Regions from separate parts of the Caballeronia sp. S22 genome, predicted to be linked through region 2. Evidence: predicted binding sites of a transcription regulator. Region 2 holds the regulator's gene; each other region holds the start of a gene.
The links. Region 2 encodes HrcA, which represses chaperone genes, less so after heat shock. Its sites were predicted from a motif close to TTAGCACTCNNNNNNNNNGAGTGCTAA; they were not measured.

Region 1 (3,516 bases), 210 kb from region 2:
CGCGGCGGTGGCGGCATCGAACACGCGCGCCGCAAGGTACATCGCGGCGCTCGGCGGCGCGTCCAACCTGACGCTCGTCGATGCCTGCACGACGCGTCTGCGTCTGTCGGTGGTGGATACGGAGAAGGTGTCGGAACCGCAGTTGAAGACCGTCGGCGCGCGTGGCGTGCTCAAGCGCGGCGCGACCAACGTGCAGGTGATCATCGGACCGGAAGCGGACCTGATCGCCGATGAAATCCGCAGCGAACTCGAGCATTCGTCGACGCGCGGCGCGACGCCCGCTTCATCGACGCCGGCGCAACCAGCGGCAGCGGCGACGAGCGTCGATCAGACGCCCGGCCCGCTCGATCCGGACCCGTTCCGCTGGCTCGCGGTGTTCGGCGGCGCGACCAATGTCGCATCGCTCGACGCGGTTGCGCAGACGCGCCTGCGCGTGGTCGTGCGCGATCCGTCGTCGGTGGATCGTCAGCGTTTGTCGTCGCTGGATGTCGCGTGGGTCTCGGCCGATACGTTCCACATCGTCGTGGGCGCGGCGGCGCAACGTTATGCGACGCAACTGTCCGCGCGCCTGTCGGGCAGTGGCGGCGGCGCAGCGCCGATGCCGGCCTGATGCGGTAATCGATGGTTGAAAGCAAACGGCACCTTCGGGTGCCGTTTGCTTTTCCAGCGCAGGGCAAAAGAAAAAGCCCGCTGTCTTATCGACAGCGGGCTTCGCAAGTTTTGCTACGGCACAGTCAGGCGTTACGCGAACTCGTGCAGCGCCGAGCGCATCTTCTTCATTGCGCTCGCCTCGATCTGGCGAATGCGTTCCGCCGATACACCGAACTCGTCGGCCAGTTCATGCAGCGTCTTGCCGCCCGATCCGTCGTCCTGCACGTCGAGCCAACGCGCCTTGATGATGCGGCGGCTGCGCTCATCCAGCGATTCGAGCGCTTCGGCAAGGCCGTCGCTCTGCAGCTTGTCGAACTGGCGCGCGGCAATCACGTTCGTCGGCTCGTTGTGCGAGTCCGCCAGATAGGCGATGGGCGCGAACGCTTCCTCGCCGTCATCGACCTGGCCTTCGAGCGCGATATCGCCGCCCGACAAACGGGTTTCCATTTCCGCGACTTCCTCGCGCTTCACATTCAGCTCGCTCGCGAGACCTTCGATCTCGTCCGGCGTAAACGCCGAGTGGCTGGTCTTGTGACTGCGCAGGTTGAAGAACAGCTTGCGCTGCGCCTTGGTCGTCGCGACCTTCACCATGCGCCAGTTGCGCAGGATGTACTCGTGGATCTCGGCCTTGATCCAGTGCATGGCGTACGAAACCAGGCGCACGTTTTGCTCGGGGTCGAAGCGCTTCACGGCCTTCATCAGACCGATGTTGCCTTCCTGGATCAGGTCCGCGTGCGGCAGGCCGTAACCGAGATAGTTACGGGCGATCGACACGACGAGCCGCAAGTGCGAAAGCACGAGCTGGCGCGCGGCGTTCAGGTTGCCCTGCTCGCGAAACTCGGTGGCGTACTGACGTTCCTCCGCCTGCGAGAGCATCGGAATACGGTTCACTGCTTGTATGTAGGAATCGATGTTGCCGATCTGGCCGGTCAGCATCGACGACTGTGCGTACGTCAGCGCGCCTGCCGAAGATGCCTTGGCAGGTGCCGAGTTCACGACATTCGGAAGGGTCATCGCATTGGTCACGCTCATAAGCTCCTTATCAACAATTCACTCGCCGCTTAACAACAGCGACAGTCAGACACGATATTAGCACTCCGGTTCATCGAGTGCTAAGTGTTAGAGCGGAGGGGAATGTGGGAGTTCCCACAAAAACTATCGAATTAGCAAGGTCAATAGGACAGACCGTTGCATGATAAGCGGAAGAAAGTACCGGTGATAAAGCTGCTTTCGAATCCGTTACCGCTTTTGTGCGCTGCGGCGAAAGAAAATTCAACAAACGGAGACGGTGGTTGCGATTCCTGCAAATTCTGAAAAACGTCTCTAGAATCGCGAGACAACGCTCTTAATGAAACACGCCCGTCATCGGAGTAATTGGGGTGCTCATGCATAAAAACAAGAGTTCGTGGCAACGTCCGCTTTCTCGCGTGGCGGTTCTTGCCGCATTCGGCCTTGCGTCGGCGGCAGCTCACGCCGATCGATTCGGCCTTCAGATCGCCGGCGGCGTCGCCGACCGCGACATCAAGAAAGCCGATCTCGGCGTGGCCTGGGATCCGGGCCTCAACTGGTGGGAGATCGGCGGATTCCACTTCACGCTCATCGGCGAAGGGCACGTGTCCTACTGGCACACGACCGAGGATAACGCCGTCCACCCGAACATCTGGGAGGTCGGCATTACGCCGGTGGTGCGCTTCGTGAAGAGCTCCGGCTACTTCCGGCCGTTCATTGAGGCGGGCGTCGGCGTGCGGCTGCTTTCGCATACGCGCATCACGGAGAATTTCTCGGTGGGGTCGGCGTTCCAGTTCGCGGACATGGTGGGCGTCGGCATGATCTTCGGCGCGCAGCAGAACTATCAGGCGGGCTTTCGTTTCCAGCATCTGTCGAACGGCGGTATCAAAGAGCCGAATCCTGGTATAAATTTCAGCCAGCTATATCTGCAATACAACTTCTGACGAGGCACCGGCGCATCGGTTCCTCGACGCAAGAGGACTCGACAGATGCCGGCAAAAACCATTGAGGCGATCCGCGGCCTCGAGCGTGACCGTTTCCGTGCGATGGTCGAGGGCGACGGCCCGGCGCTGGACGCGCTGCTGGCCGAAAACGTCAGCTACGTCCACACGAACGGCAAGCGGGAGACGAAGCGCCAGTTCATCGACGCGATCACCGCAGGCCGCCGCCGCTATCGTCAGATCGAGATCCAGTCGCAGGACGTGCTGCCCGCCGGCCGCGACACGTGCCTCGTGTCGGGCCGCGCGCTGATCGAGATGGAATCGAAGAACGGCGCGCTGCTGTTTCCGATCGCCTATACCGCCGTTCACGTGCAGACCGAGGGTCAATGGCAGCTGCTCGCGCTGCAGGCGACGCGCGTGGCGCTCGAATAGCCACGCGCGCCGTTCGTCAGGCTTCGACGGCTTCGTCCTGCCGCACGTTGTCCACGACGCGCCCGGAACGGTTCACCGCGCTCACGACCGCATCGGCGACAGCGAGCGCCGGATTTGCATGCACCGCGACGCCGAAGCGCGTCTGGCCGTCGCCGACGCGGCAGCCGACGAACGCCGCCGTATCGCCGCCCGCCGTCACGGCTGTTTCGAACCAGTTCACGTTTGCGTCCACGCCGAGCGCCGCGGCGACCGTCTGCGCGTAAGCGTCGCCGCTCGTCGTGCCGGCTGGCGGCGTCACCGCGACGCGCTTGCCGAATACCGACAGCGTCGATACGTCGACGCGCGAAACCGGCCCGCCCGCGTCGAAATACTCGCGCTTGAAGAGTTCGCAGATTGCGTCGCCGCCGATTTCCGCGCCGGATGCATCGGTAACCCGTTGCACGGCGTGGCTGAACTCGATCTGCACGCGCCGCGGCGGCGTGAA
Region 2 (3,516 bases):
CGTATGCTTCGAGCGCCGCACTTCGATCGCGTCGTTCAGTTCGACGGCGGTGAACGACTGCATGTCGAAATTCACGTTGACGTCCCGCCCGCCGATGATCTGGATGGTCACCTTCGAATCGTCGGGCAGCACGATCGGACGGTTCGACAGCGAATGCGGCGCGATCGGCACGAGCACGAAGCCCTGCAACTGCGGATGAAGAATCGGTCCCGCCGACGACAGCGCGTAAGCGGTCGAGCCGGTAGGCGTCGCGACGATCAGACCATCCGAGCGCTGGTTGTACATGAAGTGGCCATCGACCGACACGCGCAACTCCGCCATGCCGGAAAAGCCGCTGCGATTCACCACGACGTCGTTGAACGCCAGCGCGTGATAGATCGGCTTGTCGTCGCGCATGATGCGCGCTTCGAGCAGGCTGCGCTCCTCGCGCTCGAACTGGCCGGCGAGCATCTGCGGGATGATCTCCTGCATCGCCTTCAACGGAATGTCCGTGATGAAGCCGAGCCGCCCGTGATTCACGCCGATGAGCGGCGTCTTGTACGGCGCGAGTTGCCGGCCGATACCAAGCATGGTGCCGTCGCCGCCGAGCACGATCGCGACGTCCGCGCGCGCGCCCATCTCCGCGATGGAGAGCGCCGGAAACTCCGTCACCTCGACATCTTTCGCGGTGCCCGCCTCGAACACGACCTCGAAGCCTTGCTGCGCCAGAAGACCGGCGAGCGATCTCAGCGGCGCCTCGATGCCTGGCGTGTTGGTGCGCCCCACGAGGGCGACGGTCTTGAATTGGCCAATTTCCATGCCGGCATTACACCATAGTCAGAGAGCGAAAAGAACCGCGGGCGATGGCGGACGAGCGTGCTGCGACGGGACCGCACGACACCGCACGGCACGCCCGTCGTTTATCGCTAGAATGGAGCGGACGTTGAACGCAGCGCACACGGCGCGGCTCGCCGCCCTCCGACTCGTTGAGCTAAAATTTCCCCATGCTAGACCCACGTGCACAAACCCTCCTGAAAACGTTGATCGAGCGCTACATCGCCGAAGGTCAGCCGGTCGGTTCGCGCACGTTATCACGCCATTCTGGTCTCGAACTGAGCCCCGCGACGATCCGCAACGTGATGTCGGATCTCGAGGAGCTCGGTCTCGTCTCGAGCCCGCATACGTCGGCGGGACGCATCCCCACGCCGCGCGGCTACCGGCTCTTCGTCGATACGATGCTGACTGTAGAAGCGCCGCAAGACGAAGCCATGACCACCGCGGTCAAGACCCGCCTGCAGGGCGAGGAGCCGCAGAAAATCGTCGCGGCGGCGGCGAGCGTGCTGTCCAGTCTGTCGTCGTTCGCGGGCGTCGTGCTCACGCCGCGCCGCAGCCACATGTTCAAGCAGATCGAGTTCATGCGGCTGTCGGACAAGCGCATTCTGCTCATCATCGTGACGCCCGAAGGCGACGTCCAGAACCGCATGATGGCGACGCAGCGCGACTACTCGCCCTCGCAGCTCGTCGAAGCCTCCAATTACATCAACGCGCATTTCGCGGGCCTGTCCTTCGACGAAGTGCGCCGGCGCCTGCGCGAGGAAATCGACCAGTTGCGCGGCGACATGACCGCGCTCATGCAGGCGGCCGTGGTCGCGAGCACCGCCGAGACGGACCCCATGGACACCGTGCTCATTTCCGGCGAGCGCAATCTGCTCGAAGTGGCGGACCTTTCGTCCGACATGGCGCGGCTGCGCAAGCTTTTCGATTTGTTCGACCAAAAGACGAGCCTCCTTCAACTGCTGGATGTATCGAGCCACGCACAAGGCGTGCAGATCTTCATCGGCGGCGAGAGCAATCTCGTGCCGATCGAGGAAATGAGCGTCGTGACGGCGCCGTACGAGGTCAACGGGAAGATCGTCGGCACGCTCGGCGTGATCGGCCCGACGCGCATGGCGTATAACCGCGTGATTCCGATCGTGGACATCACCGCGCGCCTGCTCTCGATGTCCCTCAGTCATCAGTGACGCCATCTTGGCGCGGCACGCAAGGCTGCGCCACTAGGCCGTTCGGCCAATGATGCCCGCGTGAGGCCGCCGCTATAATGGTCTTCAACTTTTAGACGACCACCCTTCCGGCCCGCTTGCCCTATGCGTTTCGACCTCGAGTTGCCCTCGCAGCCCAGCGCTTCGCATCGCGTCGCGGTGCTGCTGATCAATCTCGGCACGCCGGACGCGCCCACGCCGCGGGCGGTGCGCAAGTATCTGGCGCAGTTTCTGTCCGATCCGCGCGTCGTGGAAATTCCGTCGCTCGTGTGGCAGGTCATTCTGCGCGGGCTGATCCTGCCGTTTCGCGGACGCGCGTCGGCCAAGAAATATGCGCAGGTGTGGATGCACGAAGGCTCGCCGCTGCGCGTGCATACGGAAAAGCAGGTCGAGGGTCTGCGGCGGCTGTTCGCGGCGAACGACTATCACGTGATCGTCGACTACGCGATGCGCTACGGGTCGCCCGGCATCGGCGCGATGCTGAATCAGCTGAAGCTCGAAGGTGCCGATCGCATTCTTCTCTTGCCGATGTATCCGCAATACTCGTCGTCCACGACAGCCACCGCGTTCGACGATGCCTTCGCCGCGCTTAAGCGCGTGCGCAATCAGCCGGAAATCCGCACGATCCGCCATTACGCGGATCATCCCGCGTATATCGGCGCGCTTGCCGAACAAGTGCGCGACTATTGGCGGCATCACGGCCAGCCGGATTTCGCCGCGGGCGACAAGCTCGTCCTGAGCTTCCACGGCGTGCCGAAACGCACGATGGATCTCGGCGACCCGTATCACGACCAGTGCCAGTCGACCGGCTCCCTGCTCACGGCCGCGCTCGGGCTCACGCCGGTGGAATGCCGCGTCACGTTCCAGTCGCGCTTCGGCCGCGCGGAGTGGCTTCAGCCGTACACCGCGCCGACGGTCACGGAACTCGGCGCGGGCGGCGTCGCGCGCGTGGACGTGTTCTGTCCCGGCTTCACGGCGGATTGTCTGGAAACGATCGAGGAAATCGGCATCGAGGTGCGCGACGAATTTCTGAAGGCCGGCGGCAGGCATTTCCACCGCATTCCCTGTCTGAACGCGACGCCCGCGTGGATCAAGGGGCTCGGCGAAATCGCCGCGCAGCATTTGCAGGGGTGGCCCGTACAGACCGTGCAGCCGCTTTCCGCGGTGGCCTGAGCACGGCTTTTTCAAGCATTCACCCATGAACTACAAGATTTCGACGGAACCTGGCGCGCGTTTGCGCATCGATAAGTGGCTTTGGGCGGCGCGTTTCTTCAAAACGCGTTCGCTCGCGAGCGATGCGGTGGAAAAGGGCCGTGTGAAGATCGGCGGGGCGAACGTGAAGCCGTCGAAGGACGTGCGTGTCGGCGATATCGTCGAGATCGATATCGAGCGGCTCGTCTGGCAGGTCGAAGTACGTGGGCTATGCGACGTGCGCGGCCCGGCGACGGTCGCGCAGACGCTCTATGCCGAAACCGAGGAAGGCCGAGCGAAGCGCATG
Region 3 (3,516 bases), 1.2 Mb from region 2:
GGTCGACGACGCCGGCTTCCACCAGGTCACCGTACTCGCCGGTGGCCGCGTTGTAGCCGTAGTTGCCCGTACCTTGAGCAACAGCCGCCACCACGACGGAAGCTTCTTCGCCGCCGTTCGTGACGATCTGGCGCAGCGGCTCTTCCATTGCACGCAGAACGATCTTGATGCCTGCGTCCTGATCGGCGTTGGCGCCCTTCAGGCCGTCGATCGCACGACGAGCACGGATCAGCGCAACACCGCCGCCCGCCACGATGCCTTCTTCCACAGCTGCGCGCGTTGCGTGCAGTGCGTCTTCGACACGTGCCTTCTTTTCCTTCATTTCGACTTCGGTCGCAGCGCCGACCTTGATCACCGCAACGCCGCCAGCCAGCTTGGCCACGCGCTCTTGCAGCTTTTCACGGTCGTAGTCCGACGTCGCTTCTTCGATCTGCGTGCGCACTTGCTTCACGCGCGCTTCGATGTTCGCGGCTTCGCCAGCGCCATCGATGATCGTCGTGTTTTCCTTGCCCACTTCGATGCGCTTCGCCTGGCCCAGTTCAGCCAGCGTCGCCTTTTCGAGCGTCAGGCCGGTTTCTTCCGCAATCACTTGACCGCCGGTCAGGATCGCGATGTCTTCCAGCATGGCCTTGCGACGGTCGCCGAAGCCCGGAGCCTTGACGGCAACCGTCTTCAGGATGCCGCGGATGTTGTTGACGACCAGCGTAGCGAGCGCTTCGCCTTCGACGTCTTCTGCGATGATCAGCAGCGGACGGCCAGCCTTCGCCACTTGTTCCAGAACCGGGAGGAGGTCACGAATGTTCGAGACCTTCTTGTCGTGCAGCAGCACGAACGGGTTGTCCAGAACGGCGACTTGCTTGTCCGGGTTGTTGATGAAGTACGGCGACAGGTAGCCGCGGTCGAACTGCATGCCTTCCACGACGTCCAGCTCGTCTTGCAGCGACTTGCCGTCTTCGACGGTGATGACGCCTTCCTTGCCGACCTTGTCCATCGCTTCAGCGATGCGCTCGCCGATCGACGTGTCGCTGTTCGCCGAGATCGAGCCGACTTGCGCGATTTCCTTGTTGGTCGTGCAGGGCTTGCTGATCTTGCGCAGTTCTTCGATTGCTGCGGTGACGGCCTTGTCGATGCCGCGCTTCAGGTCCATCGGGTTCATGCCCGATGCGACGTACTTCATGCCTTCGCGAACGATGGATTGCGCGAGCACGGTAGCGGTCGTGGTGCCGTCACCTGCGTTGTCGCTGGTCTTGGAAGCCACTTCCTTGACCATTTGCGCGCCCATGTTCTGGAGCTTGTCCTTCAGTTCGATTTCCTTCGCGACCGAGACACCGTCCTTGGTGACCGTCGGGCCGCCGAACGAGCGCTCGAGCACGACATTGCGGCCCTTCGGACCCAGCGTGACCTTGACGGCGTTGGCCAGGATGTTCACGCCTTCGACCATCTTGGCGCGTGCGGAATCGCCAAAAGTGACTTCTTTAGCTGCCATATCCAAACTCCTTGATTCGATTCGATTTTCCGGCTTCGCTCAGCGCGCCCGAAACGGGCTGCGGCTTGATGGCGAAGCCGAACGTGCAGGAAGGATGCTTACTTGACCAGAACGGCCATGATGTCTTCTTCGCGCATGACGAGCAGTTCCTGCCCGTCGACCTTGACGGTCTGGCCAGCGTACTTGCCGAACAGGACGCGGTCGCCGACCTTCACGTCGAGGGCGTTCTGCACGCCCTTGTCATCGCGCTTGCCCGGGCCGATGGCCAGGACTTCGCCTTGATCCGGCTTCTCAGCCGCTGCTTCCGGGATCACGATGCCCGATGCGGTCTTGGTTTCCTGGTCCAGACGTTTGACGATGACGCGATCGTGCAAAGGACGAAGGTTCATACACACTCCTCTCTTGATTGAGACTGAAAACGCGGGAAAACCCGTCCGTTGAGAACAATCTCGCGGACGGCAATCTTGTTAGCACTCTCGTGCAGTGAGTGCTAATTATATGGACCGAGTTTGACAATTTCAAGGAGGGTACGAGCGGGGAATCCCGTAGTGGCCGGATTTATCGAACTTTGCGCTTCGTGTTCGGCGTGTTGCGCGGGGACTCCATCGGACATTGCGCGCCTGAATAAGTTTTCGACGGAGCGCGAATGATCCGCATAGTTAGGGTAAACCTTGCGTACCGCCGTCAATTTGCTATGCGGCGTTCCACGCCTGACGCATGAAGTTCACGCTCTCGCGCATCGACGCCAGCGGTTCACCCTTGAAGCCGCACTCCGCACTGAGCAAACCCTGATAGCCACATGCTTTGAGATGACCGAAAAAACTCGGGTAATCGTAGGAACCCGAGCCGGGATTCAGACGGCCGGTGTCGGCGAGATGAATATGCGCGAGCCACGCGCAGTGCTCGCGTAATTCGTCGAGCGGCTCGTTCTCTTCGTCCATGTGATAGAAGTCCGCAAGTCCGCGCACTTCGGGCCGGTTCAGCTTCCTCGCGAGCCGCGCGCCATCGCCGACGCTGTTCACCAGATTCGACTCCTTGCGATTCAACGGCTCGATCGCGAGCGTAGTGCCGCTGCCTCGCAAGGCGTCCGCGCACCATTCGAGCGCGCTCAAGAATTCGTCTTCCGCCTGCGCCTGAGTCCAGCCTTCGGGAATGTTGCGCGTCCAGCCGCTGCCGAGCACGACCACGCGCGCTCGCGCCATCGTCAGCAATTCGACGACGCGATCGAAATACGCACGATTGCGACGCTCGTCTTTCTCCGGACCGACGATGCGCGCATCGTGCGGGAACAAATAACTGAAGGCGCTCGCGGGCAACGGCAGGTCGGCCACCCTCGCCTTTGCATCGGTGAAGGATGTGTCGTCTTCGAGTTTCATCGGCACGAGCTGCGCCTCGATGTAGTCGAGCCCGGCCTCCTTCATCAAGCTCGCGTTTTGCAGCGGCCCGCACCAGCCGAACTGAGGTGTCGTCGTCATGTCGCTTTCTCGTAAGAGGATGGGCTCGAGCGCAGCACTTCCGGCGTCGTCGTCGGCCGCGCGCGCCGCGCAGTTGCCAAATGTGCGCGTTTGCATCGACTTCCTCAAGCAGGAACTTGCGCACGGAGAATTTGCCTTGTGGAAGGCGGTGTCGGCGACTGACGAACGCGACGCCTGATCGCGCAATCTCGCTCAGCGCAGGCTGCTGAAGAGCTGCGCCATCAGATCGCGCAGCCAGCGATTGCCCGCTTCATGGTGATACCGCGCGTGCCAGTGCTGCCGCACGGCAAAACCCTCCACGGGAATCGGGCACGGATGAAGCGAAAGGCCATTGACCTTTGCGAGCGTCTGCCCGATGTGCCGCGGCAGCGTGGCGATCAAATCGGTTGTCTGGATGATCGCGCCCAGTCCGAGAAAGCCGGGCAATTCCAGTACGACATCCCGCTCGATCTGCTCGCGCACGAGCGCCTGCTCCAGCAGTTGAGCGCCGGTGCCAGCCGCGATCGCGACGTGGCCTTCCGCACGGTACTGCTTCACACCGAGCTTTGCGCGCAC

Region 1: a site for HrcA is predicted at 1,741-1,767, ahead of rpoH (RNA polymerase sigma factor RpoH). Genes of this name have one in related genera too.
Region 3: a site for HrcA is predicted at 1,954-1,980, ahead of ACEN42_RS03830 (co-chaperone GroES). Genes of this name have one in related genera too.

The regions. Positions count from the first base shown of each region.
Region 1 is NZ_OZ180035.1:3,047,422-3,050,937, reverse strand. Features, by position in the region: gene nagE (N-acetylglucosamine-specific PTS transporter subunit IIBC) at 1-610, shown strand, start outside; gene rpoH (RNA polymerase sigma factor RpoH) at 742-1,677, opposite strand; gene ACEN42_RS14280 (acyloxyacyl hydrolase) at 2,037-2,603, shown strand; gene ACEN42_RS14275 (nuclear transport factor 2 family protein) at 2,649-3,032, shown strand; gene leuA (2-isopropylmalate synthase) at 3,049-3,516, opposite strand, start outside.
Region 2 is NZ_OZ180035.1:2,841,925-2,845,440, reverse strand. Features, by position in the region: gene ACEN42_RS13395 (NAD kinase) at 1-798, opposite strand, end outside; gene hrcA (heat-inducible transcriptional repressor HrcA) at 984-2,000, shown strand; gene hemH (ferrochelatase) at 2,124-3,191, shown strand; gene ACEN42_RS13380 (RNA-binding S4 domain-containing protein) at 3,217-3,516, shown strand, end outside.
Region 3 is NZ_OZ180035.1:799,540-803,055, reverse strand. Features, by position in the region: gene groL (chaperonin GroEL) at 1-1,486, opposite strand, end outside; gene ACEN42_RS03830 (co-chaperone GroES) at 1,585-1,875, opposite strand; gene ACEN42_RS03825 (sugar phosphate isomerase/epimerase family protein) at 2,179-2,961, opposite strand; gene ACEN42_RS03820 (LysR family transcriptional regulator) at 3,154-3,516, opposite strand, start outside.